3 regions of the Kitasatospora sp. NPDC085895 genome follow, and region 3 is predicted to be linked to each of the others. Evidence: riboswitches for the same ligand, from Rfam matches in the RefSeq annotation. Region 3 holds a riboswitch; each other region holds the start of a gene.

Region 1 (10,229 bases), on a different contig from region 3:
TCCTGCCGGGTGACGGTGTCCTTGTTGTACTTGCTGCCGGTGGTGGTCTTCTGGTCGATCTTCAGTCCGGCGATCTCCGCGCAGGCCCGCGCCTCGGCGGGCGACATGCCCGAGAACGAGGGTGGGCTGAAGCCGTCGCCCCCGAAGGCCAGCGGATCGCACGAGGAGTACGGGCCGGTCGCCCGCGGGTCCGGGGTGTGGGTGGCGGTCCGGTACCCGAAGGGGTCACCGAACGCGGTCACGGCCCAGACGACCGCGACGACGGGCACCAGGGCCAGACCGACGATCCTGGCGTTGCGCACGCGCCTCAGCTGCGCCTGCCGCCGGATCGCGACGTACCGCACGCCCTCGGCGAGGGCGTCGGCCGTAGCGGCGTCGTCGGCACCGGTGAACGCCGCGAACGGCCAGGACGGGCCGGTACCCGCGCCGGCACCCGCGCCCCCGCCCCCGGTGTCCCGGGCGTCGGCGTGCTCGGCCCCGGCGGGCCGGGACTCGTCGTCCTCGGCCCCGATGTGCTCCGCCCTGACGTGCTCGGCCGTCACCGTGGGAGCGGAGTGCAGCGGACGGGTCGGTGCTCCGCCCGCGGCGGCCCGGCGGACGTCCTCGGCCATGGCACGGGCGCTCTGGTAGCGCCCCGCGGGGTCCTTCGCGAGGGCGCGGGCCACCACCGCGTCGACGGCCGGCGGCAGCGACGGGTTGATCGAGGACGGCACCGGCGGCGGCTGCTGGACGTGCTGGTAGAGCACGCTCATCGCCGACTCCCCGTCGAACGGCAGGGTGCCGGTGACCAGTTCGAAGAGCATGCAGCCGACCGAGTAGAGGTCGGAGCGGGCGTCCGCCGGCCTGCCCTGCGCCTGCTCGGGCGAGAGGTACTGGGGTGTGCCGAGGACGGTGCCCGTACGGGTCATCGCGGTGGCGTCCGACTGCAGCGCCCGGGCGATGCCGAAGTCCATCACCTTGACGGTGCCGTCGTCCGTCGTCATGACGTTGGCCGGTTTGATGTCCCGGTGGACGAGCCCCTGGCGGTGGCTGCACTCCAGGGCGTCCAGCACGGCCGAGGTCACGGCCAGCGCACGGTCCAGCGGGACGGTGCCGCCGGCACGGCCCGCGGCCGCCTCGCGGACGAGCTCGCGCACCGACCGGCCCCGGACGTACTCCATCACCATGTACGGCACCACGCCGTCGGGCCCGGTGTCCTCGCCGCTGTCGTGCACGGCCACGATGTTGACGTGGTTGAGCGCCGCGACCGCCCGGGCCTCGCGGCGGAACCGCTCGCGGAAGGCCGGGTCGCGGGCCAGGTCCGGGTGGAGCGTCTTCACGGCGACGGTCCGTCCCAGCACCCGGTCGCGGGCCCGGTGCACGGACGCCATGCCGCCCTCCCCGAGCGGTGCCTGCATCTCGTAGCGTCCCTGCCCGGCCGAGCGGATCGGCCCCGCCGTGCGCAGGCCCTCGGTCTCCTCGGCGTCCATCGCCCCCGTCTTCCCCCCGTCGCCCTCTCGGCGCGGGGCCGCCACCGGGTGAACGTCGACTCCGGTGGCACCCCGTCGGCCGGGCGTGATCGCTGCCCGTGCGCACCGGCCCTGACCGACCGTCACCGGTGCGGCCGGGGCCGCACGGCGGGCCTGGTGTGCATGACAGGCGACCGTACCGCGCCGACCACGGCCGGGTCGAACCGAATGCGTGCACGACCCGGCCCCGGCCCCGGCTCCGGCTCCGGCTCCGGCTCCGGCTCCGGCGGGCCCTAACGGAACATGCGGTCACCGGCGTCGGCCATGCGATGGGTCGAGCCGTGGCGGTTCACCCAGTCGCGGACGAGGTTGACGGCGTTGGCGCACTGCCGGCTCCGGTCGTACTCGCGCACCCCGGTGAAGGCGCCGTAGCCCGCGATGATGCCGTCCACCCGCGCGTCGCCCAGCAGCTTGTCGACGTACCACGGGTCGTCGTAGGTGGTCGTCCAGGAGAGCGTGGCGGCGAGCTGTCCGGCGGCGCGGTCCGCGGCGCCCTTCTTCAGTTCCGCGCACGTGTTGTACGTGGTGCAGTTGCCGAACCCCTTGGTGATGTCGCTGTCGCCGTAGTCCATCACCCGGCGGCCGGCCGGGATCGCCGGGCCGGACCGGTCGAAGGCGGCGCGGACCCGGTCGCGGGTCCCGGTCGTCGTCATGCCCTCCAGCGGGCCGAGCCCGCCTTCGAGGCCCTTCCAGCCGCGGCCGCCGACGTCCGGGGTGCTGCCGCCGTGGTACTCGTAGAAGCCGTAGAGCACCTGGATGCCGGCGGCCGTCAGCCGCTGGGCCTTGTCGCGCAGTCCGGCGACGCTGCATCCGCGGTTCTGCTGCTCCCCGCAGTAGTGGGGGTCCTTGATGTCCAGCCAGACCAGGGCCGGCCGGCGCCCGGCGCCGGCGTCGGCGACGATCCGGTCGATCATGCTGTCGAAGCTCGGGCCCAGCCGGGCGTCGCCGGCCGAGGAGCAGTCGTGGTGGGCGCGCCATTCGTTCGGGTTCCACCAGGCGCAGACGTCGATCTCGATGCCGTTGGCGCCGTGGTCGAGTGCGGCGTCGACGCCGTCCAGGGCGTCGACCCGGTGCGCGACGGCGTAGATCGCGTGACGTTGGTCGGCCGCCGCGGCCGGGGTCGCCCCGACGGTGCCGGCGCCGACGGCTCCGCAGAGTGCGGCGGCGGCCAGCGCCGCCCACCTCCGCGGGCCGGCACCCCTCCCGAGTCGAGTGATCATGAATAGCCCCCCCATTCTTGTCCGTGTTCAGTCAGTCGACCTCGCCGACTGCATGCTGACACGGGTCCCGGCGACGGGGAACCGGATCCGGCCACGCCACGACACCCCGCACCCGCGCGGCCGCCCCGCGAGCGGGGAGCGCCGCGGCCCGGAGCGCCGGGACCGGCCTCACAGCCTCCGGCTGCGCAGCACCCCGGTCAGCATCGGCAGGGTGAACCCACCGCGGGCGGTCTCCGGTTCACCCGCGAGGAAGGCCCGGATCCGACCCGGCGCGGCCTCCCGCTCCCGCTCCGGCATGACCGGCATCCCCGCGCGGGTCGCGAGCGAGGCGACCAGGGTGTCGGCCGTGCGGCGCTGCCCGTGCGGGAACGCGGTCTGCTCGGGCGACCCGAACCGGGCGGGTCCGCCGGCCTTCGGAAGGTGTACGGCGGCCGTTTCGGCACGCCAGGCGGCGGGCGTGTCACGGGGGCCGACGGCCGCGCTCCCGGCGGTCCGCGCCAGTCCGGCGACCCGGTCGACCCGGTCGTCCAGCAGGTTCCACAGGCCGGCCAGCACGCCGCCGGGTGCGAGGACCCTGGCGATCTCGGGGCCCGCGACGGCCGTGTCGAACCAGTGCACGGCGTTGCCCGCCGGCACGGCGTCGACGGAGGCGTCCGGCAGCGGGATCGCCTCGGCGCCGCCCCGCAGGGCACGGACGTCCGGGAGCGAGCGGCGCAGCTCGGCCAGCATCGCCGGGTCGGGCTCGACGGCGACGACCTCCGCGCCCGGCGCGAGCAGTCCCGCGGTCAGCTTGCCGGTACCGGCGCCGAGGTCGAGCACCCGCGGGCCGGGCGCGGGTTCGAGCGCCCGGCGCACGGCGGCCTGCGCGCAGTCGGGACGGTGTTCGGCGCAGGCGGTCGCCGCGGCGCCGAACGACGAGGCGTGGAGTGGGCGTTCGTCCCGATCCACACGCCCACGCCAACTGACGGACGGTCAGCCGACCCGGTGGTGTGCGAACCGGACGCTTGAACCGGCGGCCGGCCCACGGGTGTTCCGCGGGCACGGCCCGGCGGGCCGGTCAGGGCCGGCGCAGGGCTTCGCCGAGCCGGCCGGCGGCCTCGACGACGGCCGGGGAGAGCCGGGCGCCGGGGTGCCGGGTGAGCCGCTCGATCGGCCCGGAGACGGAGACGGCGGCGACGACCCGGCCGGCCGGACCACGCACGGGTGCGGAGACGGAGGCGACCCCGGCCTCGCGTTCGCCGATGGACTGGGCCCAGCCGCGGCGCCGTACGCCGCTGAGGGCGGTGGCGGTGAAACGGGCGCCCTGCAGGCCGCGGTGAAGGCGTTCGGGCTCCTCCCAGGCGAGCAGGATCTGCGCGGCGGAGCCGACCTTCATCGGGAGGGCGATGCCCACCGGCACGGTGTCCCGCAGGCCGGAGAGGCGTTCGGCGGCGGCCACGCAGATCCGGACCTCACCCTGCCGGCGGTAGAGCTGGGCGCTCTCGCCGGTGAGGTCGCGCAGGTGGGCCAGGACCGGGCCGGCCGCGGACAGCAGGCGGTCCTCGCCGACGGCCGCCGAGAGCTCGGTGAGCCGGGGGCCGAGGGCGAACCGTCCCTGCAGGTCGCGGGCGACCAGGCGGTGCTGTTCCAGTGCGACGGCGAGCCGGTGGGCGGTGGGCCGCGCCAGGCCGGTGGCGGCCACGAGTCCGGCCAGGGTGGCGGGACCGGCCTCCAGGGTGCCGAGGATCGAGGTGACCTTGTCGAGCACGCCGACGCCGCTGGTGTTCTCCATGATGGGTACTCCGTCTCAGATCCCGTGAGCGGCGGGGGCCCCGCCCACGGACGCTCCGCGCGGGAGCGGGGGTGGTCAGCGAGGACAGGCCGGAGAAGTCGGCCGAGTGGCTGCGCCGGGCACGGGACGGGTACGCGGAGAGACCGGGGCGGGAAGCGCCCGGGCGAAGGACAGCACAGAGAGCACCGTGTCTCCTCATCTTTCCCGCGCCACAGTGGCGGCAGGCCGGAGTTGGCACTGACCCCGGGCGGCGCGGCGCGTACTTCGGACGCCGGTTCGACCGGGGAGTTGCCGGGGCTTCGTAGGGCCGGTCCCTCCACCCCTCTGGATGATTCGCGAGGAACCATACAAGATTCCGCGGGCGGGCCGCCAAACCTCCCCCGTCCGCGCGCCCCGGTCCGTCAGCGGCGGAGCGGAGCGCATGGCCTTGCTGCAAATTGCAGAAACATCGCGCGTCCTGACTTGACGTGCCCTCAGGACGGCGGGATCGTCGGTCGCGCGACGCACCCCACCGCCCCTGCGGGCCGGGATCGCCCGTCCCACCGGTCGGCGGCCCCCGCACACCCCCACCCGCCCTTCACCCGGGACAGCCGCGACGTGCCCCCCACACGCCGCCGCGCCGACGTCCCGGGCCGCCCGGGAGGCAGTCCCCCACCGGCACCACCTTCCGGCTCTGGTCGCCCGACAGTTCCGACGTCAGCGTCAGCGTCGGCGGCACCAGCCACCCGATGACCGCGGTGACCGTGAGCGGCTACTCCGCCGTCTACCAGGCCGTGGTCGGCGGCGACCTCAAGGACCAGGCCTACCGGTTCTCCGTGCGCGGCACCGCCGTCCGCGACCCCTACGCCCAGATGGTCAGGCCCGGCACCACCCAGGGCCTCGTCGTCGACACCGCCGCGGTCGCGCCGACCGGCGGCAGCCGGGCCCCGCGGCCCGCCCTCGCCGCCCGCGAGGACTCCGTCGTCTACGAGTTGAGCGTCCGCGACTTCACCGTCGACGCGAGCTCCGGGTGGACCCGGCCAAGCGCGGGAAGTTCCTCGGCCTGGTGCAGACCGGCACCACCACCGCCGGCGGTGCCAGGACGGGCATCGACCACCTCAAGGAACTGGGCGTCACCACCGTCCAGTCGATGCCCTCGTTCGACTTCGGCAGCACCGTGCCCCACTGGGGCTACGACCCGGTCGGCTACAACGTCCCCGAGGAGCAGTACTCCCAGTTCAGCGCGCCGGATGACCGGATCCGGGAGTTCAAGGACATGGTCGACGGATTCCACCGCAACGGCATCCGCGTGGTCATGGACGTGGTCTGCAACCACCCCTACGACAAGAACGTCTTCGGCGGCATCACCGGGCAGTACTACACGCCGACCGACCTGTCCGCGACCGGCAACTCGATCGACGACGGCAACCCGATGGTCAGCCGCATGATCCGGGACTCGCTGGAGCACTGGGTCCGCGACTACGACGTCGACGGATTCCGCTTCGACCTCGCCGGGGTGCACCGCTACAGCAGCGTCTCCGCCTGGGCGAGCTACCTCGACACCACCTACCCGGACCGCAACCTCCTGCTGTACGGGGCGCCGCGGCCGACCCGCAGGAGGCCCGGAAGGTGCGCTACGGCACCGTCCCGGCCCTCGCGCCGGCGCACGTCGGCGTCTTCAACGGCGTCTACCGGGACGCGATCCGGGGCGGCACGGACGACGACGTCATGGCCTACATGGGCGGTTCGGGCAACCCCGGTGCCATCGCCTTCGGCATGCGCGGCTCACCGACGGACGCGAAGAGCACCGCCGTCCTGTCCGACCTGTGGAGCCCGGCGTTCGCCCACGACCCCGAGCAGACCATGAACTACGCCTCGATCCACGACAACCTGAACCTCTACGACAAGATCACCTACTCCGGGGCGCGCGGCGGCGCAGCCGGAACGGCCGGCCGGATCGACCGGTTCGCCGTCGGCATGGTGCTCACCTCCCAGGGGATCCCGGTCATCGCCGAAGGCGACGAGTTCCTCCGCTCCAAGGTCGTCGGGGGCGACTACACCACGGCGGAGAACTCCTACGACGCCTCCGACCCGGTGAACGCGATCCACTGGGGCGACAAGACCGCCGACGCGGCCGTGTTCCGCTACTACCGGGACGCCGTCGCGCTCCGGAAGGCCGCACCAGCGCTGCGCCTCACCGGCTGGGACGCCGTCCACAACCAGATGACCGCCCAGGTGGACGGCTCCGTGGTGGTCGGCCGCATCGGCTCCGACGCCGCGGCGCCCACGAGCCACGACACCGTCGTCGTCCACAACCCCACCGGCAGCACCTACGACGTGGGCCTGCCGCCGGGGGACGTGGACGAAGGTCCTCGACCGCGACGGCGCGGCCTCCGCCACCGGCGACACCTCCTGCGCCGGCCTCGCGGTGACGGTGTTCCGGAAGAACCGACACCGGGTGCGGCCGGTCAGTGGCCGGTCAGCTCCAGGACCTCGACGGCGGTGCCGTCGGCGACCCCGCCCGGCGGCACCACCGCGAGGGCGTCGGCGAGCGCCAGACCGCGGAGCATCGCCGGCCCGTCGAACCCGATCGGCACCGCGCCGCCCCCGGTGAACGCCACCGGCAGCAGCCGGGTGTCCCGTGCGCAGCCCGGCAGGTCGGCGGCGGCGACGACCCGGCGGGACGGGTCCGGCCGGCCCGCCAGCCGTCGGAGCAGCGGCAGGGCGAGGGTCACCGCTCCGGCCACCGCGGCGAGCGGGTTGCCGGGCAGGCCGACCAGGAGGCGGGCCCTCCCGTCGGCGGCGGGCGGCAGTTCGGCGAGCAGCATCGGGTGCCCGGGCCGCACCGCGACGGAGTCGACCGGCAGCCGGGCGCCCGGCCCGCCGAGTGCGTGGTGCAGGAAGTCCACCGGCCCGGCCGCGGTGCTGCCGGTGGTGACCACGACGTCGGCCGTCGAGCTGCGCAGGGCGGCGCCCAGCGGCCCGGCGTCGTCCGCCACCCGCCGGATCCCGGTCACCTCGGCGCCCGCACTCCGCAGCAGGGGCGGCAGCAGCGGGCCGAGGGCGTCACGCACCCGGCCGCCCCGCGGGAGGCCGGAGGTCAGCAACTCGTCTCCGAGCACCAGCAGTTCCACGGTCAGACGGCGGTGGACGGTCAGCCGGTCGTACCCGGCGGCCGCCGTCAGGCCCAGCACGGCCGGGGTGACGGTGGTGCCCGCCGCCAGCAGCAGGTCGCCCCGGCGGCACTCCTGGCCGCGCGGCCGGACGTCGCGGCCCGGTGCCGCCGGCTCCGGTGTCCGCCAGTACAGGACGCCGTCGGGTGCCGTCGCCCGCCCGTGCTCGCGGCGCAGCACGGACGTCGCACCGGACGGCAGCCGGGCGCCGGTGGCGACGGGTACGGCGGTGCCGTGGTCGAGCGGCCCGGCCTCGGCGCCGCCCGCGAGGACGCCGCCGTCGCGCAGCCGCCACGGTCCCGTCCCGGCCACCGCCCATCCGTCCATCGCTGAGGTGTCGAACGGCGGCAGGTCGGTGAGGGCGGTCAGCGGCTCGGCGAGCGTGTGGCCGAGCGCCTCGGGGAGGGCCCGGACGACGGCGGGCAGCGGTTGCCCGGCGCTGTCCCGGGCGGCCTCGCGCGCCGCTTCCCACGTCATGGCCCCGGCCGCGGCGCCGTGTTCGGCGCGGGTGCGCAGCGTCGGGCGGTTCACCGGGCACCGCCGGTCGGGGCGGGGCGTCGGCGGTAGACCAGGTAGGGGCGGACGAGGTAGCCGACGGGGGCGCTCCACACGTGCACCAGCCGGGTGAACGGCCAGGCCGCGAAGAGCAGGCAGGCCGAGAGCGCGTGCAGCTGGAACAGCAGCGGGGCGCCGGCCATCGCCTCGGGCCGGGGGTGGAGGGCGAACACCCCGCGGAACCAGATCGAGACGGTGGAGCGGTAGTCGTAGCCGCCGCCGACGACGTTGTGCACCGCGGTGGCGGCGAAGCCGAGCAGGACGGTCGCCGACAGCAGCGGGAAGAGCAGTTCGTCGCTGCGGTCGGTGACGATGCGGATCCGACGGTTCAGCAGTCTGCGGGCGCTCAGCATGCCGAGCCCGGTGATCATGGCCGTTCCGGCGACCGTGCCGAGCGAGACGGCCGTCAGGTGGTAGGCGTGCTCGGAGATCCCGGCCGCCTCCGTCCACGAGGCCGGGACGGCCAGGCCCACGACGTGGCCGCCGATCACCGCGAAGGCGCCCAGGTGGAACAGCGGGCTGCCCCAGCGCAGCCAGCGGTGCTCCAGCAGCTGGCTGGTGCGCGAGGTCCAGCCGAACTGGTCCTGCCGGTAGCGCCAGACGTGCCCGACCGCGAAGACGGCGAGGCAGATGTAGGGGAAGGCGACCCACAGCAGCAGGTCGGCGCCGGTGGCCGGTGCGGCGAGGGGGGTGCCTGCGGGGCTCATCGGTGGCCCTCCTTGGTCCTGGTCGGCAGGAGCGGGATCAGTGTCGAAGGGGCCGGCTCCGGCGGGACGAACGTCTGCGGCGGCGCGAACAGGCCGCCGCCGTACGGGTCGAGGCCGACCTCCTCGGCGGGCGGGCCCGCGGCGGCGAGTTCCGCGACCGCCGCGAGGTCGGCGGCGGTGGGCGGCGGGAGGAGGGTGAGGAGCGCGGCGAACAGGTGCCGGTAGGGGGAGCCGGCGTCGGCCAGCGAGTGCCGGATCAGTTCGAGTCCGCGCCGGTGCTGGCGCAGCGGCGCCTCGCCCGCGCCCGGGCCTTCGAGGGCGGCGAATTCGAGGACGACCGGGAGGTGGTCCGGGAGTTCGGCGGCGTCGGCCTCCCAGCCGGCGGCGCGGTAGCGCTGGGCGAGGGCGAGCAGGGCGGTGCCCCGGCGGCGGGTGTCGCCGTGCAGGTAGTAGGTCAGGTAGAGGCTGCTTCGGCGGCGCAGGTCGAAGACCTCGACGTAGTGGCGTTCCAGGGCGTCGGGCGGCTGCTCGGCGAACCAGGCGGTGAAGGCCGCGATCTCGGCGGCGGCCGGGGAGGGCTCCAGGGCCTCGGCCGTGGCGGCCAACTCCTGCCGCCCGAGGACCAGTTCGGTGTCCGGGTACTGGAGCAGCAGGGAGAGCAGGCGCAGCAGGAGCACACGCTGCGCGGTCTGCTCCGCCGTGCCGGCCGGACGGCTCCGGCGGGCCCGGGCCGGGATGCCGATGTGCGGTGCGTTCATGCCGCTACTCCCCCGTCCTTCTGCGCAGGGTGGGGATGCCGAGCGTCACCCGGCCGCCCCGGTCGCCGGAGACCTCGACCGGGCAGCGGTCCTCGATCCCGGCGAGGGCGGCGGCGTCCTCCTTGTGCGCGGCCGGCACGACGTACCGGTCGGCGTACTTGGCGACGGCGAGCAGCCGGTGCAGGTCCTCCGCCTCGCGGGCGGTGAGCCCGACGGCCTTCAGCGCGCCCTCGTCGCCCGCCTCGCCGAGGGCGCGCCCGCGCATGTGGGAGCGCAGCGCGGTGAGCTTCATCAGCACGCCGGCCACCACCTCGGTGTCCCCGGCGCTGAACAGCTCGGCCAGGTACTCCAGCGGGATGCGCAGCCGGGTGACGGCGGCGAAGACGTGGTCGGGGTCGTCCCGGCTGCCGCCCGCCGAGTCCACCGCGTCGAGCACCGGGGAGAGCGGGGGGACGTACCAGACCATCGGCAGGGTGCGGTACTCCGGGTGCAGCGGCAGGGCGACCTTGTAGGTGGAGACCAGCGCGTGCACGGGGGAGCGCCGGGCGGCCTCCAGCC
Region 2 (10,229 bases), on a different contig from region 3:
GCATGAAGGACCAGTGGTCCGGGAAGATCTTGCGCAGGTTGGACTTGGCGAGGGTGTAGATACCCAGCCGTCCGTCCGTCCAGTCAGCGGCCGCCTCGAACTTGTTCGCAGGCTTGGCACGGGTGCTGGCCGGCTTGGATGCGCCGGAGTTGGCGTTGCTCGCGGTGCTCACGGCCGCTCCCAGTAGCTCGGGCCGACGGGCTCCTGGAAGTCGCCGGTGGCGACCAGGAAGCCCTTCTCGTCAGTGGTGATCTTCAGCTGCGGCAGCGGGTGGCCGGCCGGGCCGAAGATGACGCGCGCGCCGTCCGCCAGGTCGAAGGTCGACTGGTGGCAGGGGCAGAGCGCGTGGTGGGTCTGCTGCTCGTACAGGCTGATCGGGCAGCCGACGTGGGTGCAGATCTTCGAGTAGGCCAGGATGCCCTCGAAGCCGAGGTCCGCGGACTTCTGGTCCTTCAGGTCCTCCGGAGCGATCCGGATGATCATCAGGGCGTCCTTGGCGATCTGCTCCTGGAAGAACTCCTGGTCCTCCTCCAGGCCCTCGGGCTTGGCGAAGGTCAGCGAGCCGGTGACGATGTCCTCGGGCTTCATCGGCTCGTTGGTGTTCATGTTGATCAGCTTGAGGGGCTTGGCCGGGGTGGCCACCTCCCAGCCGGTGTGCGCCAGCTTGTCCTCGGGCAGCGGGCCCAGGTCGCGCAGCAGCACCACGCCGGACAGCGGCACCAGGGCCATCGAGCCGATCAGGGTGTTGCGGAGCATCTTGCGGCGGCCGAAGCCGGACTCCGCGGCGCCCGTCCTGAACTGCTCGATGACGTCGGCACGCAGCTCGTCGTCGGCCTCGATCGGGTGGCGCTCGGCCGGGATCTCGTGGTCCGACATCAGGGTGCGCGCCCAGTGGACGGCGCCCGCGCCGATGCAGAAGAGCGCCACACCGAGGGTCATGCCGAGCGCGAAGTTCAGCGCGCTGACGTGGCCCAGCGGGAAGATGTAGACGATCTTGTCGATGTCGATGGCCACGTACGAGGCGATGAAGCCCACGGTGGCGAGCATCGAGACGATGAACAGCAGGGAGACCTGCCGCTCCGCGCGCTTGGCGGCGCGCTCGTCGATGTCGGTCCGGCGCGGCTCGTGGGCCGGCAGACCGGGGTCGGCGAACGGGTCGCCGTGGACGGCGACCTCGTGCCCTTCGGAGCCGTGCGACTCCGGCAGCTTCTCGTCAGACATCTCGTGGCTCATGACTTCTTGGCCTTGGTGGTGTGGGCGGCGACCCAGATCGCGGTCACGATGAGCGCACCGAGGGCGAAGATCCAGCCGAACAGGCCCTCGGTCACCGGACCGAGGCTGCCCAGGGACAGGCCGCCGGGGCTGGGCTCGTCGTTGGTGTGGCTGACGAAGGCCACGATCTGCTTCTTCTGCTCCTCCGGCATGGTGGTGTCGGGGAACGACGGCATGTTCTGCGGGCCGGTCTGCATGGCCTCGTAGATGTGCTTCGGGGAGGTGTTCTCCAGCGTCGGGGCGTACTTGCCCTTCGTCAGGGCACCGCCCTTGCCCGCGAAGTTGTGGCACTGGGCGCAGTTGGTCCGGAAGAGCTCGCCGCCCTTGGCCACGTCGTTCGGGTTCGTCGAGGTGTACTGCTCCTTGGTCGGAGCGACCGGGCCGGGGCCGAGCGAGGCCACGTAGGCGGCCAGCTGGTCGATCTGCGCCTGGGAGTAGACGACCTTCTTGGAGGGCACCTGGGCGCCGCTCTGCTGGGCCGGCATGCGACCGGTGCCGACCTGGAAGTCGACCGCGGCGGAACCCACGCCCACCAGGCTCGGGCCGTCGGAGCTGCCCTGGCCGTCGAGGCCGTGGCAGGAGGAGCAGCCCACGGCGAAGAGCTTCTTGCCCTCTTCGATCGCGAGCGACTGCGCGGAGGTGTCGGCCTGCGCCTTCTCGGCGGGCGCGAACGCGGCGTACAGCCCCCCGGTGGCCGCCAGGGCGAGAAGTAGGACGACCAGCGCCGCCAGTGGGTGGCGCCGTCGTGCGGAGAGCTTTTTCACGGATTAACCCCGGTGTCAGGATCTGGTCGGCTGGGTGGCTGCGCCCGTGGGACCGGTCTGCTCGGGGCCGGTACCCGGGTCGGGGCGGACTGGTCGGCGGGGCTCCCGCGCGGGGCGGGTGCTCTCCGGCCGGCGGCCAGCGACCTGATCAGCCTTTACTTGATCAGGTAGATGGTCGCGAACAGGCCGATCCACACGACGTCGACGAAGTGCCAGTAGTACGACACCACGATCGCGGCGGTGGCCTGCTCGTGCGTGAACCGCCTGGCGGCGTACGTCCGCCCCAGGACCAGCAGGAAGGCGATCAGACCACCCGTCACGTGCAGGCCGTGGAAGCCGGTGGTCAGGTAGAACACCGTGCCGTACGGGTCGGAGGACAGCGACAGGCCGTCCACCTTGACCAGCTCGGTGTACTCGAAGATCTGGCCGCCGATGAAGATCGCGCCCATCACGAAGGTGATCGTGAACCACGAGCGGAGCTTCTTCACGTCACCGCGCTCGGCGGCGAACACGCCGAGCTGGCAGGTGAGGGAGGAGAGCACCAGGATCGTGGTGTTCACCGAGGAGAACGGCACGTTGAGGGCGTCCGCCTTCTCCGTCCAGAACTCCGATCCCATGACCGAGCGGAGCGTGAAGTACATCGCGAACAGGGCCGCGAAGAACATCAGCTCGGAGCTCAGCCAGACGATGGTTCCGACGCTGACCAGGTTCGGCCTGTTGACCGCTCCGTGCGCGTGTCCGGTTTCTGTTGCTGTTGCTGTCGCCACGACGGACATTATGTCGGTCCCTTATTCCGTCTTCACGCCGGGGGGTGCTCCTCGGAGTGTCCGGTGCGTGCGGTACGCCCCCCTGGCGCTGGCCTGCGCGGACGTCCGGCGCTGCTCCGCCCGGGTGTCCGTTTTCTGACGGTTGTTCGGGGTGGGCGAGGCGGAGTACCCCGCGCGGGTGAGATTCGGGCGCGGCGGCTTGAGGGAGATCGCGTCAGGGACTCACCGGGAGGGCCCCGCCGGAGTAGCATCCGGAGGTGAACGTGGTCCGGGTCACACTGGGCCGTTCGGAGCGGCACATATAAGAGGACGAGCACCCGGGAGCAGGGCCCATGGCGCACACGACCGACGAGACGCTCACCGTTCTCGTCTACAGCGACGACCGCAACACCCGCGAGCAGGTCACCCTGGCCCTGGGCCGCCGGCCCGCCGCGGACCTGCCCGCCGTCGAGTACCTGGAGTGCGCCACCACCCCGGCGGTGCTCCGCGCCCTGGAGCGCGGCGGCGTGGACCTCTGCGTGCTGGACGGCGAGGCCGTCCCCGCCGGCGGCCTCGGCCTCACCCGCCAGCTCAAGGACGAGATCTACGGCTGCCCGCCGGTGCTCGTCCTGATCGGCCGGCCGCAGGACTCCTGGCTCGCCGCCTGGAGCCGCGCCGACGCCGCCATCGCGCAGCCGGTCGACCCGGTCGCCCTCGCCGAGGCCGCCGCCACCCTGCTCCGCGCCCGGATCGCCAAGCGGACGCCCGCCCGCCGCTGACCGGGCCTCCGGCACCACCCGTCTCACCAGGAGAGAAGGGGCGGCGGGATCGGCACGGCCGCCCGCCGCCGCTCGCTAGGCTGACTCCGTCCCTTGTATCGGCGCACTACCGATGAGAGCTGGAGTCGGCCATGGTGAACGTGAACCCTGCGAACGGCGGCAAGGACCCCGTGCAGGTGGTCCGCACCTGGCCCGACGTCCTGACGGCACTGTTGCGCGGCGAGGACCTCGCGGAGGCGGACACCGCCTGGGCGATGGACCAGATCATGAGCGGCGAGGCCTCGCCCGTGCAGGTCGCCGGCTTCATGGTCGCGCTGCGCGCCAAGGGCGAGACGGTCGAGGAGATCGCCGGCCTGGTCGACGCGATGTACGCGCACGCCGAGCCGCTGCACATCCCCGGCCCGGCCGTGGACATCGTCGGCACCGGCGGCGACCGCGCGAAGACCGTCAACATCTCCACCATGTCGGCGATCGTCGCGGCCGCGGCCGGCGCCAAGGTCGTCAAGCACGGCAACCGGGCCTCCTCCTCCGCGTCCGGCTCCTCCGACGTGCTGCAGAAGCTCGGCATCAGCCTCGACCTCGGCGCCCGGCGGGTCGCCGAGGTGGCCGAGGAGGTCGGCCTGACCTTCTGCTTCGCGGCGAAGTTCCACCCCGCGATGCGGCACGCGGCGACCGCGCGGGCCGGGCTCGGCGTGCCCACCGCCTTCAACATCCTCGGCCCGCTGACCAACCCGGCCCGGGTCACCTCGCACGCCGTCGGCTGCTTCGACACCCGGCTCGCCGGACTGATCGCCGGCGTCTTCGCCCGGCGCGGCGCCACCGCACTGGTCTTCCGCGGCGACGACGGCCTGGACGAACTGACCGTCTGCACCACCTCGCACGTGTGGATCGTCAAGGACGGCACCGTCACCGAGACGGACTTCGACCCGCGGGACGTCGGGATCGAACTGGCCGGGATCGAGGCCCTCCGCGGGGCCGACGCCGAGCACAACGCGGCCGTCGCACGGCGGCTGTTCGCCGGTGAGCGCGGCCCGGTGCGGGACGCCGTCCTGCTCAACACGGCCGCCGCGCTGGCGGTGCTCGACCTCACCGACGCACCGCTCGCCGAGCAGCTCGCCGCAGGGATCGAGCGGGCGGCCGCGGCCGTCGACTCCGGCGCGGCGGAGGCGACGCTCAAGCGCTGGGCCGAGGCGACGAACAAGTAGCGGGCCGCCGGCGAGCCGCACGGGGCGCACGGGGGCATCCGGCCGAGGGCCGGTCCCCCGCGCGCCCCGTCGTGCTTGACCCGTCGCACAGCGGTCACCTAGAGTCCTGCGCAGGTCATGAGTGGCAGCGTCAAGCCCCAGCTTGCTGTCCGGCAACCCTCCGTCCGTGGCGGGGTGCCCTGGGTGAGGACCGGGCCGTGCGGAGAACCGTCCGCGTGGCAAGCGCGGACTTCCGGCGATGCATCCCCGGGGTCCCCACCCCGTGAAGGAGTGCATCCTCATGTCGCTTTCCACCGACCTCTGCGCCCCGCTCGCCGTCCTCGGCCACGACGTCCGGGTGCCGCTCGCCACCGGTGAGAAGGTCGGCTACGCCGCACTCGACTACGCCGCCAGCGCCCCCGCCCTGCAGCGGGTCTGGGACGACGTCGCCGCCTACGCCCCCTACTACGGCAGCGTCCACCGCGGCGCCGGCTACCTCTCGCAGCTCTCCACCGACCTGTTCGAGCAGAGCCGCCGCACCGTCGCCGACTTCCTCGACCTGCGCGAGGGCGACCAGGTGGTGTTCACCCGCGCCACCACCGACTCGCTCAACCTGCTCGCCGGGGCCCTCCCCGCCGGCACCCGGGTGTTCGCCTTCGAGACCGAGCACCACGCCTCCCTGCTGCCCTGGCGCCACGCCGGTCTGACGGTCGAGTACCTGCGCGCCCCGCGCTCGCACGCCGAGGCCGTCGCCGCCCTGGACGCCGCCCTCGCCGCCGGATCCCCGGACGGCCCGCGCCTGCTGTGCGTCACCGGCGCCTCCAACGTCACCGGCGAACTGTGGCCGATCGCCGAACTCACCGGGACCGCCCACCGGCACGGCGCCCGGGTGGTGCTGGACGCCGCCCAGCTCGCCCCGCACCACCGCCTGTCGGTCCGTGAACTCGACGTCGACTGGGTCGCGTTCTCCGGCCACAAGCTCTACGCGCCGTTCGGCGCCGGGGTGCTCGCCGGCCGCAGCGACTGGCTTGACGCCGCCGAGCCCTACCTGGCGGGCGGCGGCGCCAGCCGCACCGTCGCCCGGGAGGCCGACGGCTCGGTGGCCGTCGAGTGGCACACCGGCCCGGCCCGCCACGAGGCGGGCTCGCCCAACGTGATCGGCGCCTACGCCATCGCCTCCGCCTGCCGGGCGCTCACCGAGGCCGGGTTCGACGCCCTGGAGGCCCGCGAGCAGGCGCTCGTCGAGCGGCTCACCGCCGGGCTGGCCGGGATCCCCGAGGTCAGGGTGCTCAACCTGTTCGGCGAGCGGTCCGCCCGGGTGGGCGTGCTCTCCTTCGTCGTCCGCGGCTGGAACAGCTCGCACTTCTCGGCGGCGCTCTCCGCCGAGTACGGCATCGGCGTCCGCGACGGCCTGTTCTGCGCGCACCCGCTGGTGCGGACGCTGCTCGGCGGGGAGGAGGCGGCGCCGTCCGCGTGCGGCGCGCCGGAGCCGTCGCTGCCGGGGGAGCGGAGCCTCAACGCGATCCGGGTCAGCTTCGGCGCGGGCACCCCGGAGGAGCACGTGGACCGCTTCCTGGCCGCCGTCCGCGAGCTCGTCACCGACGGCGCCCGCTGGTCCTACCGCAACGAGGGCGGCCGCTGCGTCGCGGACACCGACCGCGCGGCCTGAGACGTTCGGGGTGCGCACTCAGGGGCGCGTGGGGGGTGCACCTACTCGTCGAGGCCGAGGGCGAAGGCGGCTTCCAGGTCGTGCTGGGAGTAGGTGCGGAAGGCGATCTGGGTCTCGGTGTGCTCGACGCCCGGGACCTTGTTGACCTGACCGGGGATCACCTCGGCGAGGTCCTCGTGCTGCCGGACGCGGACCATCGCCACCAGGTCGTAGCTGCCGGTCACCGAGTAGACCTCGCTGACGCCCTCGATCGCGGCGATCGCCTCGGCGATCTCGGGGATCCGGTCGACGCTGGTCTTGATGAGGACGATCGCGGTGATCACTCTTCGGCTCCTGTGTGTGGGGTTCCGCCCAGCGTATCCGCCGTCAGGCGGCGCGTCTGCCCTGTCCGGGGCCGCACCGGGCGCGCGAGCAGCCACCCCGCGCTGAAGCCGATCACGTGCACCAGGTAGGCCACGCCCGGCACCGCCGGGCCCACCGGCCACCACTGCAGGGCGAACCACAGGCCGAGCACCAGCCAGGCCGGGAACCGCAGCGGCAGGAAGAACAGCACCGGCACCAGCGCGGTGACCCGGGCCCGCGGATAGCACCGCAGGTACCCGCCGAGCACCCCGGCGATCGCCCCCGAGGCGCCGACCAGCGCCCGCACCGACTCCGTGGAGTCCGACTCCGCCAGTGCCCAGCCGTACGTCGCCAGGTAGCCGATGCCCAGATAGAAGAGGAGGAAGCGCAGCCGTCCGAGGCGCTCCTCCACGTCCGGGCCGAAGACGTAGAGGAAGAGCAGGTTGCCCACCAGGTGCAGCCAGCCCGCGTGGACGAACAGCGAGCTGAGCACCGACAGGAAGGGGATCTTGTGCGGGGTGGGAGGGACGGTGCAGCCCGGCACCGCCGGGGGCAGCGCCGCCAGCCGGCCGGCGTCCAGCGGCCGGTTGGCGAGCAGCTCCGCGGGGACGGCCCCCCAGTGCTGCTCGAAGCGCTGCTCCGCGCAGACGCGGGCGTTGCCGGTGCCGTACCGCGGATTGAGGCCGAAGCTCGGGCCGGCCAGCAGGACGAGGGCGCTCAGCGCGATCAGCGCGTAGGTGACGACCGGCGTGCGCGCCGGCGCGGCGGCGTCCCGGCCCGCCGTTGCGCGCACGGGGGCGGGGACGGGGGCGGGGACGGCCATGACAGCGAGCATTCCTCGGTGCACCCGCGGTGACACCGCCCGGTGCTGCAAGCGGGTGACCTGTCCGCCCTTCAGGACCGGTGACCGCCGGAAGAGCCGCAGGCAATAGGCTTGGAGGACCGGACCCGGACCATCCGAGAGGACCTCCGATGACCATCGCCGCCCCCACCGCCGAGACCCGCTGGCGCTGCACGCTCTGCGGGAACCTCACCCGCTTCGACGTGACGCGCTCGGCCCGGGTGGTGGAGTACCTGCACTTCGACCTCGGCGGCGAGTCCAAGGTGGAGGAGACCGAGGTGCTCAGCGAGACCCTGGAGTCGGTCCGCTGCCGCTGGTGCAACGCGGTCGACCAGGTGGAACTGGTGGCCCGCCCCGGCGCCGACGCCGCCGAGCAGCCGGCCGAGGACGAGCCGAAGGCCTGAGCCTCGCGCTTCCGACACACCCCGGTGGAGCCCCTGGCGCCGCCGGGGTGTGTGGCACGGTGCCCGGCGGGGCACGGTAGACGGGACAATTGCACAGAGCGGTGCATTTCGAGGGCAGCGGCCACCGGCCGCGCGGGCCCGGGGACCAGAATCGGAGCCGAGGACGTGGTGGACGCAGCGAGCGGGCCGGCCGAGCCGCAGGGGCAGCAGCCCGCCGCGGACGCGGAGCTGCCGGACGCCGCCGGGGCCGGGCAGGAGCCCGCGGCCGGGGACGCACCGTCCGAGCAGTTGGACCGGCCGTTGCCCGAAGGGGTCCGCCGCCGGGTCGTGGGCATCGCCGCCGACGCGCTCGGCGCCATCCCGCCCGGCGAACTGCCCGCGGGACTGCGCCCGTACGCCAAGTTCACCCCGGCCCGGCGCGCCAAGTACGCGGCGACCGCGCTGGCCGCGGCGCTGGACGCGGAGCCGGTCTTCCGCGTCCGGATAGCCGATCGGCTGCGGCTCGGCCAGCCCGACCTGGTGAAGGCGCTGGAGTCCGGCGCGGTGCCGGCCGCCGCCGACCCGATGGACGTGGCCGCCGCCGCCTACCTGCTGCGCCCGGCCGGCTGGAGCCGGCTGGTGGTCGAGGCTGGCGACGAGGTCGAGCGGGCGGACGCCGAGGGCGCCGCCGCCGAGGCCGCCCGGGTGGTGGAGAAGCTGCAGGCCGAACTGACGGAGGTGCGCGCCGCCGCCCGCGCGGACCTGGACCGGCACCGAGCCGAGTCGGAGGGCGTCCGCCGGGAGGCGGAGTCGCTGCGCAAGCGCGTCCGGAGCCTGGAGAGCGACACCCGGCGGGCGCAGGCCGAGGCCCGCAAGCTGGCGACCGAGCTGGAGGCGGCGCGGGCCGCCGCGGCCGCCGAGCGCAGTGCGGCGGACGGCGAGGCCCGGCGGCTGCGGCACCGGATCACCGAGCTGGAGACGGCCGCCGAGGCCGGCCGGCGGTCGGCGCGCGAGGGCCGCAGCGTGGAGGACATGCGGCTGCGGCTGCTGCTCGACACGGTGCTGCAGTCGGCGCAGGGCCTGCAGCGCGAGCTGGCGCTGCCGGTGGCGCAGCTGCGCCCGGCCGACCTGGTGGAGGCGGTCGAGCCGGGCTCGGCCAACCCGCACGACGTGGCGCGCCGCGGTCTGGCGGAGGACGACCCCGCACTGCTCGACCAGTTGCTGGCGATCCCTCAGGTGCACCTGGTCGTCGACGGCTACAACGTGACCAAGACCGGGTACCCGACGCTGCCGCTGGAGCAGCAGCGGATGCGGCTGCTGGGCGGTCTGGCGATGCTCGCGCAGCGCACCCAGGCCGAGGTCACCTGCGTCTTCGACGGACAGGACCTCGACGTCCCGGTGATCATGGCGCCGCCGCGCGGGGTCCGGGTGCGCTTCAGCCGCACCGGGGAGACCGCGGACGAGCTGATCCGCCGCCTGGTGCGGGCCGAGCCGCAGGGCCGGCCGGTCGTGGTGGTCTCCACGGATCGGGAGGTCGCGGACGGCGTACGGAAGGCCGGTGCACGCCCGGTCGCGTCGATCCTGCTGCTCAACCGGCTCGCCCGGCCCTGACGGGCCGTCGGCCCAGGTGGAGGGCCGGGTGGCGGGGTTGTGTCGGGGTGGTGAAATCCAGCGTTCCGCGCCAAGTTCGCCCGGCACGGGAGTGGCGCAGGAGGCGGATCTTCACTAGGGTCTGGCGTCAAACCTATTTTCCGGACGTCCACCCGATCGGGTGAGTCCAGCAGGAAGAAGGAGCTAGTCCCTTGGCCTCCCACCGCCGTCCCAAGCAGCCGAGCCGCGCACGGGTCACCGTGCTCACCGCTGCCGCCGCGACCGCGGTCGCCCTGTCGGCCCAGGCCGCCGCGCACGCCGCGCCGGCGAAGCCGAGCAAGGACGAGGTGAAGGTCCAGGTCGACAAGCTGCTCGAGGAGCAGGAGCAGGCGGCCGAGAAGTACAACGGCGCCAAGGAGCGGGCCGACCAGCTCCGCAAGCAGGCCGACCAGCTGCAGGACCAGATCGCCCGCAGCCAGGAGCAGCTCTCCCAGGTGGCGTCGGGCCTGTCCGCGGTCGCGGCCGACGAGTACCGCACCGGCGGCGTCGACCCGACGGTCGCGCTGATGCTCTCCTCGAACCCGGACAACTACCTCGCGAAGGCGTCCAGCAACGAGCAGGCCACCGACACCCAGGCCTCGACGCTGAAGGGCCTGCGG
Region 3 (10,229 bases):
CGACCAGCTCCTTGCTGCCGACCGGCTCGGCGCCGAGCGCGACGGCCTGCTCGTACCGGTCGGCCGGGATGTCGTAGTGGTCGCGCTCGAACCCGCGCGCGGGCACGCCGAGGCGCGCGGCGAAGTCGTGCAGTTCTTCGAGGCTGACGTCGCTCACCAGGTGCGACCAGTACCTGCCGTGGCCGGGCCAGGTCGGCGGGTCCACCAGGATCACGAGAGCTCCCCGACCGCAGCCACCACCACGCCGCGCTTGCCGCACACCCAGCGCGGGTCGGGGCCGAGTTCCGGCTCCACGCTCAGTGCGTGCGGGTCGTCGTCCTCGGCGGCGCAGGCCGCGCACAGCGGCCAGCGCCCGTACGCCTCCAGCAGGGCGTCCTGGACGTCCTGGGCGACCAGCCCGAGGACGAACCCGGTGCCGTCGGGCCACTGCTCCAGCCACCACCGCCGGTGCGTCACCGCCTCCTCCACCAGGGACACCACCGCCGCGTCCGCCACGTCCCGGGCGGTCAGGTCGGCGAGGATCAGCGCACGGGCGCCGTGCAGGGCGGCTTCGATCTCAGGACTGGCCATCCGCCCATTCTCCCGCAGCTCACTTGTCGGCCGGGAAGCCCTCCGTCGCCAACGCGATCGCGAACGGTTCGGGCAGCTCGACCGGCTGCCCGAACGGCGTGCGGACACCCCGCTGGTACCGCCCCTGGTCCGGCTCGGAGAACAGGGTGACCGTCGGCCCCTCCTCGTCGAACCGGTCGACCAGCAGGAAGAGCGGGACGGGGGCGTGGCCGTACGCCCAGAGCTTCTTCGTGCGGTCCAGCCGGGCGGTGCGCTTCGAGGTGATCTCCACCGCCATCAGCAGGCCGGCCGCGTCGATCGACGCCTCCTGCGCCACCAGGCGTGTCTTGTCCACCACCACCAGATCGGGCACGTACAGCTTCTCCAGCGGAACGATCTCCGTCCCCAGGGTCTGGTAGACGCCCACCTCGCGCGGCAGGCATTCGAGCAGCGCCCGGTGAACCTCACCGGCAATCACGTTGTGGCCCACGTTGGGCGGCGGCACCAAGCGGATCTCCCCCTCGTCGATCTCCGCGCGCCAGCCCTCGGGGACGTCCAGCTCCAGCCAGGTGTTCAGCAGGTAGTCCCACTGACGCCCCGGCTCGACCGACATCGAAGTCACCGCCGACCTCCTGTCTCCCGTTCGACGCTCGTGGTCGTCACCGTACGGATCGTCCGAGGTGCCCCATCCGGTCATGGGCCCAGCGTCCCACGGAGGAGTGAGTGGCGGGGGGAATGCCGCGAGGGCGGCCTCCCGTGTGGGGAGACCGCCCTCGCGGAGCGTTCCGGGCTTGCCGATCCTCGGGAGGATCAGAAGTCCATGTCACCGCCCGGCATGCCGCCGCCGGCGGCCGCGGAGGCCTTCTCCGGCTTGTCGGCGATGACGGCCTCGGTGGTGAGGAAGAGCGCCGCGATGGAGGCGGCGTTCTGCAGCGCGGAGCGGGTGACCTTGGCCGGGTCGATGATGCCCGCGGCGATGAGGTCGACGTACTCGTTGCTGGCGGCGTTCAGGCCGTGGCCGGCGGGGAGGTTGCGCACCTTCTCCACCACGACGCCGCCCTCGAGGCCGGCGTTGGTCGCGATCTGCTTGATCGGGGCCTCGAGCGCCACGCGGACGATGTTGGCACCGGTGGCCTCGTCGCCCTCCAGCTCCAGCTTGTCGAAGGCGACACCGGCCTGCAGCAGCGCGACGCCACCACCGGCGACGATGCCCTCCTCGACGGCGGCCTTCGCGTTGCGGACGGCGTCCTCGATGCGGTGCTTGCGCTCCTTGAGCTCCACCTCGGTGGCCGCGCCGGCCTTGATGACGGCCACGCCGCCGGCCAGCTTGGCGAGGCGCTCCTGGAGCTTCTCGCGGTCGTAGTCCGAGTCGCTGTTCTCGATCTCGGCGCGGATCTGGTTCACGCGACCGGCGACCTGCTCGCTGTCGCCGCCACCGTCGACGATGGTGGTCTCGTCCTTGGTGATGACCACCTTGCGGGCGGTGCCCAGCAGGTCGAGGCCCGCGTTCTCCAGCTTGAGGCCGACCTCCTCGGAGATGACCGTGCCGCCGGTGAGGATGGCGATGTCGCCGAGCATGGCCTTGCGGCGGTCGCCGAAGCCCGGGGCCTTGACGGCGACGGACTTGAAGGTGCCGCGGATCTTGTTCACGACCAGGGTCGACAGGGCCTCGCCCTCGACGTCCTCGGCGATGATGACGAGCGGCTTGCCGCTCTGCATGACCTTCTCGAGCAGCGGGAGGAGGTCCTTGACCGAGGAGATCTTGGAGTTGGCGATGAGGATGTACGGGTCCTCGAAGCTGGTCTCCATGCGCTCCAGGTCGGTGGCGAAGTACGCGGAGATGTAGCCCTTGTCGAAGCGCATGCCCTCGGTGAGCTCGAGCTCCAGGCCGAAGGTGTTGCTCTCCTCGACGGTGATGACGCCTTCCTTGCCGACCTTGTCCATCGCCTCGGCGATGAGCTCGCCGATCTGGGTGTCGGCGGCCGAGATGGAGGCGGTGGAGGCGATCTGCTCCTTGGTCTCCACGTCCTTGGCCTGGGCGAGCAGCTGGTCGGAGACGGCCGTGACGGCCTTCTCGATGCCGCGCTTCAGGGCCATCGGGTTGGCGCCGGCGGCGACGTTGCGCAGACCCTCGCGGACGAGCGCCTGGGCGAGCACGGTGGCGGTGGTGGTGCCGTCACCCGCGACGTCGTCGGTCTTCTTGGCGACCTCCTTGACGAGCTCCGCGCCGATCTTCTCGTACGGGTCCTCGAGCTCGATCTCCTTGGCGATGGAGACACCGTCGTTGGTGATCGTGGGGGCGCCCCACTTCTTCTCAAGGACGACGTTGCGGCCCTTGGGGCCGAGCGTGACCTTGACGGCGTCGGCAAGCTGGTTCATGCCGCGCTCAAGGCCGCGGCGAGCTTCCTCATCAAAAGCGATGATCTTGGCCATCTGAAGTGGTCCTCCGGGACACGGTCGACTGCTCGGACCAGAGGTGCCCGCGACGGACGGCCCTGTGAGCGGGGGTCCTTTCCCCTACCGCTCGCCGGGGCCTCACCGACCCGGTCCGCTTGTCACTCTCAAGCTGTGAGTGCTAACGCCAATGATTAGCACTCGCCGGTGGCGAGTGCAAGCCCGTTCGCCGTGTCCCGTGGCGCGGCCGCACCGGTTCCGGACACGGCACAGGCCCGTACGACGTGTCGTACGGGCCTGTCGCGAAGAATCGCCGACCAGCTCGTGACGAGCCGAGGGCTCCGCAGGTTTCGAAGGTCAGCCCGCGGCGGCACGAACCATGTCCGCCTGCGGCCCCTTCTGCCCCTGGGAGATCTCGAACTCGACCCGCTGGCCCTCTTCGAGGGTGCGGTAGCCGTCCATCTGGATCGCGCTGTAGTGGACGAACACGTCCGCACCACCGTCGACCGCGATGAAGCCGTAGCCCTTCTCCGCGTTGAACCACTTGACGGTGCCCTGAGCCATTCCGAACTCCCCTTGTGCTGTGCTGGCCATTCACGGGTCCGCAGTCTTTGCGGGCCCAGGTCCGGTGGGCCTGCCCGAGGGAACCCCCCCTGGGCACGGCCCTGCACGCCGCAGACCACCGCCCGAGGCCCTTCGCGGGCCCGGCGGACGGGTGAATGCGTCGACCGCGGCTGAATGTATCCGGACAGGAGCCCTGTGCAACAGGCCCAACTTCGGGGAAATCGGCAGTCATGACAAGGGATATGACGGGATGAAAGCCGCAGATCTCGGCATTTCACGCCGGACATAACGGGCAGAAAACGACATATAGCCGCATGAATTCTGACACTTGCCTGACAGGTTCGTCCCCGCGCCGTCCGCGGCCCGTCTCAGCGGGCGGACGTCCCCGCGACCGGTTCCGGAGCCTTGCGCACACGATCCGACCGGCCGGGCCGGGGCGTGCAATTCCGGGTATTGGCGCTGATCAGGGCGGGCGGCGCGGAGGGGAGTACTGCCACCGCCCCGAACTCTACTCCCCGTCAGGCGGTCGAATTGCACCCGGCACGACGAGAGCCGCCGCCGGGACCGGAAAATCGCGTTCCGGTCCCGGCGGCGGCTCTCCGCGGGAAGAATGCGGGGCTCAGCAGCCGCCGGCCACCGCGGGGATGATCGACACCGTGGCGCCGTCCTTGATCGCGGTCTCCAGGCCCTCGGCGAAGCGGACGTCGTCGTCGTTCACGTAGACGTTCACGAACCGACGGAGCTTGCCGGCGTCGTCCAGGATGCGCGCGGAGATGCCGGTGTGGTTCTGCTCCAGGTCCGCGACGACGGCGGCCAGGGTGTCGCCCTCGGCGGTGACCTCGGCCGCACCGCCGGTGTAGGTGCGCAGGATGGTCGGGATGCGGACGGTGGCGCTCATGGGTGCTCCTTGGCGGAAGGGGTGGGCTGCTCAGGCGAGGCCGGCGGCGCGGAAGGACTCCAGCGTCGGGCGGATGGTGGCGGTCAGTCCGGCGTCGGCGACCGCGTCGAGGGTCTTCAGGCCGTCACCGGTGTTGATGGCGACGGTCTCCTTCGACGGGTCCAACTGCCCGGTCTCGACCAACTTCTTGAGGACGCCGACGGTCACGCCGCCCGCGGTCTCCGCGAAGATGCCCTCGGTGCGCGCCAGCAGCTTGATGGCGGCCACCACCTCGGCGTCGGTGACGTCCTCGACCGCGCCGCCGGTGCGGCGGGCGATGTCGAGCACGTACGGGCCGTCGGCCGGGTTGCCGATCGCCAGCGACTTGGCGATGGTGTTCGGCTTCACCGGCCGGATCACGTCGTGGCCGGCCTTGAAGGCGGCGGACACCGGGGAGCAGCCCTCGGCCTGGGCTCCGAAGACCTTGTACGGCCGGTCCTCGACCAGGCCGAGCCTGATCAGCTCCTGCAGGCCCTTGTCGATCTTGGTGAGCTGGGAGCCCGAGGCGATCGGGATCACGATCTGCTCCGGCAGCCGCCAGCCGAGCTGCTCGCAGATCTCGTAGGCCAGCGTCTTGGAGCCCTCGCCGTAGTACGGGCGGAGGTTGACGTTGACGAAGCCCCAGCCCTCGCCGGCCGGGTCGCCGATCAGCTCGGAGCAGAAGCGGTTCACGTCGTCGTAGTTGCCGTCGATGCCGACCAGGGCGCCGCCGTACACGCCGGCCATGACGATCTTGCCCTGCTCCAGGTCGTGCGGGATGAACACGCAGGACTTGAACCCGGCCCGGGCCGCGGCGGCACCGACCGCGCCGGCCAGGTTGCCGGTGGAGGAGCAGGAGAGCGTGGTGAAGTCGAAGGCGCGGGCGGCCTCGATCGCACAGGCCACCACGCGGTCCTTGAAGGAGTGCGTGGGGTTGCCGGAGTCGTCCTTGACATGCAGCTGGGCGGTGAAGCCGAGCTCGCGACCCAGGTTGTCCGCCTTGACCAGCGGGGTCCAGCCGGGGTTGAGGTTGGGCTTGCCGGCCACGTCGGCGGGCACCGGCAGGAGCGGGGCGTAGCGCCAGATGCTGGCCGGACCGGCCTCGATGCGCTTGCGGAGCTCCGCGGCGTCGTAGCCGCCGAAGTCGTAGGCGATCTCCAGCGGGCCGAAGCACTCCAGGCACGCGAAGCTCGGGCCGAGCGGGAAGCGGGTGCCGCACTCGCGACAGGAAAGCGCTGCGGCCGGACCGAGGTCGACGGTGGCAGCGGATGCAGGGGTAGCGGTAGCCATGGTGGCGGAGGCCTCTCTCCTCATCTTCCCCGCGGCGCGGTTGCGCCACAGGCCGGAATTGGCACCTGTCCCGCGGGGGGCCTGCGACCGCCGCTGCGAGAAGGTTGCCGGGACGTCGACGGGCCGTTCCCTCAGTCCCTCTGGATGAGCTCTGTGAAGTTGTGTGTTGTTCACTGCGGTGACCCCGGCGTGCGAAGGCTCGACCGCAGTACGAAGACTGTATCCGAAGGCCCCGGCGCCGAAAGGCGGCGTCCGATCCGCGAGATGGAAGTTACGAGGAGCGAGACCGTGACCGAGCAGCCCCGTCCCGACGTCCTCCCCGAGGTCGCGTCCTGGCTGCGTCGCCGCTCCTGGGCGGCGGCGGACTACCCGGTGGAGCGGCTGCTCGCCGCCAAGCGGGCGGCGGGGAGCGCCGGAACGGTCAGCGTGGTGCTGCCCGCCCTCGACGAGGAACCCACCGTCGGGGAGATCGTCACCACCGTCCGCCGCGAGTTGATGGGACGTCACCCGCTGGTCGACGAGCTGGTGGTGGTGGACTCCGGCTCGGTCGACCGGACGGCCGAGACCGCCCGGTCGGCGGGCGCCCGGGTGGTCCACCGGGACGACATCCTGCCCCGGCTGCCGGCCGCCCCCGGCAAGGGCGAGGTGCTCTGGCGGTCGCTGCTGGCGACCTCCGGCGCGATCGTCTGCTTCGTCGACGCCGACCTGCGCGAGTTCGACCCGGCCTTCGTCACCGGGATCGTCGGCCCGCTGCTCACCGACCCCGCGCTGCAGCTGGTCAAGGCGATGTACGACCGGCCGCTGGAGACCGCGGGCGCGGTGGTGCCGGCCGGCGGCGGGCGGGTCACCGAGCTCGTCGCCCGGCCGCTGATCAACCTGCACTGGCCGCAGCTGTCCGGCTTCGTCCAGCCGCTCGGCGGCGAGTACGCGGCCCGCCGCACCCTGTTGGAACGGCTGCCCTTCCCGACCGGGTACGGGGTGGAGCTCGGCCTGCTGGTGGACGCCCTGGAGGAGGTCGGGCTGGACGCGTTGGCCCAGGTCGACGTGGGTGTCCGGCACCACCGCCACCAGGACGGCCAGGCCCTCGGGCGGATGGCCGCCACGATCTACCGGACGGCCCTGGAACGGCTCGACCGCACCCACCGGCTGAAGGCCGGCGAGGACCTCGTGCACCCGCTGCTCACCCAGTTCAGCCGCGACACGGGCACCCGGGGCTTCACCGCCCACACCCACGAGGTGACCGCACTGGAGCGCCCGCCGATGCGCACGGTGCCGGAGTACACCGCGCGCTGAGCGGGGCCCGCGGGGCCGCCGAATGGTTTGCCGGACCGGTCGCGCGGCAAGCTAGGGGATATGGCCGATCTCGCGTTCGAACGTACGCAGCAGTCCGGCGCCGCCCCCGTCCTGGTGGCCTCGAACCGCGGCCCGGTGTCCTTCAGCAGCGGGGACGACGGCGCGCTCACCCTGAAGAGAGGCGGCGGCGGCCTGGTGTCCGGGCTCTCCGCGATCGACGACCCCTCGGCGGTCTGGGTCTGCGCCGCCCTCGGCGACGCCGACCGGACGGCCGCCCGGCAGGCGCCGGACGGCCGGCTCGACCTCGCCGGCCACGACGTCGGCGGACAGGCCGTCCGGATGCTGGACATCGAGCCCGGCACCTTCGCCCGCGCCTACAACGGCATCGCCAACTCCACCCTGTGGTTCGTCCACCACCTGCTGTACGACACCCCGGTCTCGCCGGTCTTCGACGACCGGTTCCGCCGCGAGTGGGAGTCCTACACCGCGTACAACACCGCCTTCGCCGAGGCGCTCGCCGCCGAGGCCGCCCCGGGTGCCGCCGTGCTGGTGCAGGACTACCACCTCTCGCTCGCCCCGGCGCTGCTCCGCACGCTCCGCCCGGACCTGCGGATCGGGCACTTCTCGCACACCCCGTGGGCCCCGCCCGAGTACTACCGGCTGCTGCCCGACGACGTCGCCGCCGAGGTGCTCACCGGCATCCTCGGGGCCGACCGGGCCGGCTTCCTCACCGAACGCTGGGCGCTCGCCTTCGCCGACTGCTGCGAGGCCGTGCTCGGCGCCGAGGTGGACCGCGCGGCCCGCACCGTCACCCACGCCGGGCGCACCACCCGGCTCGGCGTGCACGGGCTCGGCGCCGACGCCGACTTCCTGCGCGAACGCGCGCACCGGCCGGACGTGGACGCCCGGCTGGCCGCCCTCCGCGAGGCGGTGGGCGACCGGAGGACGATCGTGCGGGTCGACCGCACCGAGCTCAGCAAGAACATCGTCCGCGGTCTGCTCGCCTACCGGCACCTGCTGCGCAGCCGCCCCGAGTGGCTTGACCGGGTGGTGCACATCGCCTTCGCCTACCCGTCCCGGCACGACCTGCCCGAGTACCGGGAGTACACCGCGGCGGTGCAGCGGATCGCCCGCGAGATCAACGACGAGTTCGCCACCCCCGACTGGCAGCCGCTGATCCTGCACGTCAACGACGACTTCCCGCGGTCGCTGGCCGCCTACCGGCTGGCCGACGTCGCCCTGGTCAACCCGATCCGGGACGGCATGAACCTGGTCGCCAAGGAGGTCCCGGTGGTCTCCGACGCGGGCTGCGCGCTGGTGCTGTCCCGGGAGGCCGGTGCCTTCGCCGAGCTCGCCGAGGACTCGATCACCGTCAACCCGTACGACGTGATCGCCACCGCGGAGGCGCTCCACCGGGGGCTGACCATGCCCGCGGAGGAACGCACCGACCGCACCAAGCGGCTCGCCGCCGCGGCCACCGCCCTGCCCCCGCAGCAGTGGTTCCTCGACCAGCTCGACGCCCTCGGCTGAGAGGCAATCCGTGAGGGGCGCGGGCAACCGCGCGGTCCGGGATCGGGCACCACGACGGTACGGGCCGAGCCCTGACCCGCACGGTCGCCCCTTCCCGCTCGCGCGGTCCCCGCGTCCCTCCGGGGTTCAGCCCAGTTCCGCGGCGAGGGCCGCGAGCAGGTCGACCAGGCCGGCCGGGCCCGGGACGACCAGGTCCGCCCGGTCGGCGAGCTCCCGCACGGGGGCCTCCCCGGTGGTCGGCCCGCTGCACACCAGCAGGCCGGGCAGGCCCTCGCCGCGGCGCTTCTCGACGGCGGCGAAGGCGGCGAGGTCGCCCAGGTCGTCGCCGGCGTAGAGCACCGCGCGGGCCGCGTGCTCGGCGAGGAACCCCTCCAGGGCGGCGCCCTTGTCGACGCCGGGCGGCCGCAGTTCCAGGACGAACCGGCCGGGTTCGACGACCAGTCCGTGTGCGGCCGCGAACGCGGCCAGCGGGGTGCGCAGCCGGTCCATCGCGGGCTGCGGTTCGGCGGTGCGGCGGGTGTGCACGGCGAGGGCGCGGCCCTTGTCCTCCGTCCAGGTGCCCTCGGGGGCGCCTTCGCGGGCCAGCAGGGCGGGCAGCCCGGCGCGGGCCGCGGCCACGCCCGCCGGCGGTTCGGGGGCGGTGAGCGCCCCGGTGTGCGCGTCCCAGCGCTCGGCGCCGTACTGCCCGAGGACGGTCAGGTGCTCCAGTCCGGGGACGCCGTCGAAGCCGCCGTAGGCCACCGCGTCGGCGGCGGGCCGGCCGGTGACCACGGCGACGGCGCCGACCCGGGGTGCGAGCGCGGAGAGCACGGCGGCGGCCCTGGGGTGGGCGCGGGCGGCGGTGGGGTCGGCGACGATCGGTGCCAGGGTGCCGTCGAAGTCGAGGGCCACCACGGCCTCGCCGGGTGCGGCCAGCAGCGCCGCCAGGCCGTCCCGCCCGGCGGCCGTGCTCGGAGTGAACTGCTCAGGAATGCCCATGTCCGGGACGGTACCCAGGCTCGGGCGCCGGACACCGTCAGCGTTCGGCGCGCCGCCGTTCGCGGATCCGGCGCAGCCGGTTGACCAGCACCGGGTCGGCGGCCAGCGCCTCCGGGTTGTCCAGCAGGGCGTTGAGCAGCTGGTAGTAGCGGGTCGCGGAGATGTCGAGCTCGGCGCGGATCGCCCGTTCCTTGGCGCCGGCCGTGCGCCAGGGCCGGGCCTCCAGGGCGAGCACCGCGCGGTCCCGCTCGGTCAGGGCGGCCATCGTCCACCTCCTCTTACGAGGTGTCATTCTGCCCGCCCGGTGCGACACACTCTGCCCGCCCGGCCGTCGGCCCGGCCCGGCTAGTTTCGGTCCATGACCTTCGCACTGCACGTCCCCGACGCCGAGCTCGAACCCGAGCCGCTCGACCCCGACCGGATCGTCGCCGGCACGCCCGAGGTGACCGGGAGGGTGCTGTGGTCCTCGCCGGACGGCCGGCAGCTGCGCGGCCTGTGGCAGATCACGCCGGGCACGGTGACCGACACCGAGGCGGACGAGCTGTTCGTGGTGGTGAGCGGTCGGGCGACGATCGAGGTCGAGGGCGGCTCCGTCCTGGAGGTGGGCCCGGGCGACGCGGCCGTGCTGCGCGCGGGCGACCGCACCACCTGGACGGTGCACGAGACGCTCCGTAAGGCGTACGCGATCACCCTGCCCTGAGGTCGGCTCCGGCCG

What was found. A riboswitch is a leader RNA that binds a small molecule or an ion and turns the genes downstream of it on or off. The one in region 3 is predicted to bind S-adenosylmethionine.
Region 1: another riboswitch for S-adenosylmethionine. It lies ahead of AB0442_RS18380 (IclR family transcriptional regulator); the one in region 3 lies ahead of thrC (threonine synthase).
Region 2: another riboswitch for S-adenosylmethionine. It lies ahead of AB0442_RS10780 (aminotransferase class V-fold PLP-dependent enzyme); the one in region 3 lies ahead of thrC (threonine synthase).

The regions. Positions count from the first base shown of each region.
Region 1 covers NZ_JBFBJY010000026.1:19,332-29,560, forward strand. Annotated here, with positions in the region: gene pknB (Stk1 family PASTA domain-containing Ser/Thr kinase) at 1-1,469, opposite strand, end outside; gene AB0442_RS18370 (phospholipase) at 1,742-2,728, opposite strand; gene AB0442_RS18375 (class I SAM-dependent methyltransferase) at 2,897-3,676, opposite strand; gene AB0442_RS18380 (IclR family transcriptional regulator) at 3,786-4,499, opposite strand; SAM riboswitch class I at 4,692-4,834, opposite strand; partial or broken gene AB0442_RS18385 (hypothetical protein) at 4,967-5,335, shown strand; gene AB0442_RS18390 (alpha-amylase family glycosyl hydrolase) at 5,509-6,345, shown strand; gene AB0442_RS18395 (molybdopterin molybdotransferase MoeA) at 6,947-8,128, opposite strand; gene narI (respiratory nitrate reductase subunit gamma) at 8,179-8,913, opposite strand; gene narJ (nitrate reductase molybdenum cofactor assembly chaperone) at 8,910-9,671, opposite strand; gene narH (nitrate reductase subunit beta) at 9,676-10,229, opposite strand, start outside.
Region 2 covers NZ_JBFBJY010000012.1:116,602-126,830, forward strand. Annotated here, with positions in the region: gene AB0442_RS10750 (cytochrome bc complex cytochrome b subunit) at 1-172, opposite strand, end outside; gene AB0442_RS10755 (Rieske 2Fe-2S domain-containing protein) at 169-1,221, opposite strand; gene AB0442_RS10760 (c-type cytochrome) at 1,230-2,036, opposite strand; gene AB0442_RS10765 (heme-copper oxidase subunit III) at 2,192-2,812, opposite strand; gene AB0442_RS10770 (hypothetical protein) at 3,136-3,561, shown strand; gene trpD (anthranilate phosphoribosyltransferase) at 3,693-4,766, shown strand; SAM riboswitch class IV at 4,880-4,997, shown strand; gene AB0442_RS10780 (aminotransferase class V-fold PLP-dependent enzyme) at 5,047-6,414, shown strand; gene AB0442_RS10785 (Lrp/AsnC ligand binding domain-containing protein) at 6,456-6,737, opposite strand; gene AB0442_RS10790 (rhomboid family intramembrane serine protease) at 6,734-7,579, opposite strand; gene AB0442_RS10795 (hypothetical protein) at 7,729-8,001, shown strand; gene AB0442_RS10800 (NYN domain-containing protein) at 8,230-9,591, shown strand; gene AB0442_RS10805 (NlpC/P60 family protein) at 9,783-10,229, shown strand, end outside.
Region 3 covers NZ_JBFBJY010000010.1:124,959-135,187, forward strand. Annotated here, with positions in the region: gene AB0442_RS09275 (DUF4031 domain-containing protein) at 1-214, opposite strand, end outside; gene AB0442_RS09280 (hypothetical protein) at 211-570, opposite strand; gene AB0442_RS09285 (Uma2 family endonuclease) at 590-1,162, opposite strand; gene groL (chaperonin GroEL) at 1,360-2,982, opposite strand; gene AB0442_RS09295 (cold-shock protein) at 3,301-3,507, opposite strand; gene AB0442_RS09300 (MoaD/ThiS family protein) at 4,127-4,405, opposite strand; gene thrC (threonine synthase) at 4,436-5,713, opposite strand; SAM riboswitch class I at 5,731-5,864, opposite strand; gene AB0442_RS09310 (glucosyl-3-phosphoglycerate synthase) at 6,002-7,006, shown strand; gene AB0442_RS09315 (trehalose-6-phosphate synthase) at 7,067-8,536, shown strand; gene otsB (trehalose-phosphatase) at 8,663-9,514, opposite strand; gene AB0442_RS09325 (DUF3263 domain-containing protein) at 9,552-9,779, opposite strand; gene AB0442_RS09330 (cupin domain-containing protein) at 9,873-10,214, shown strand.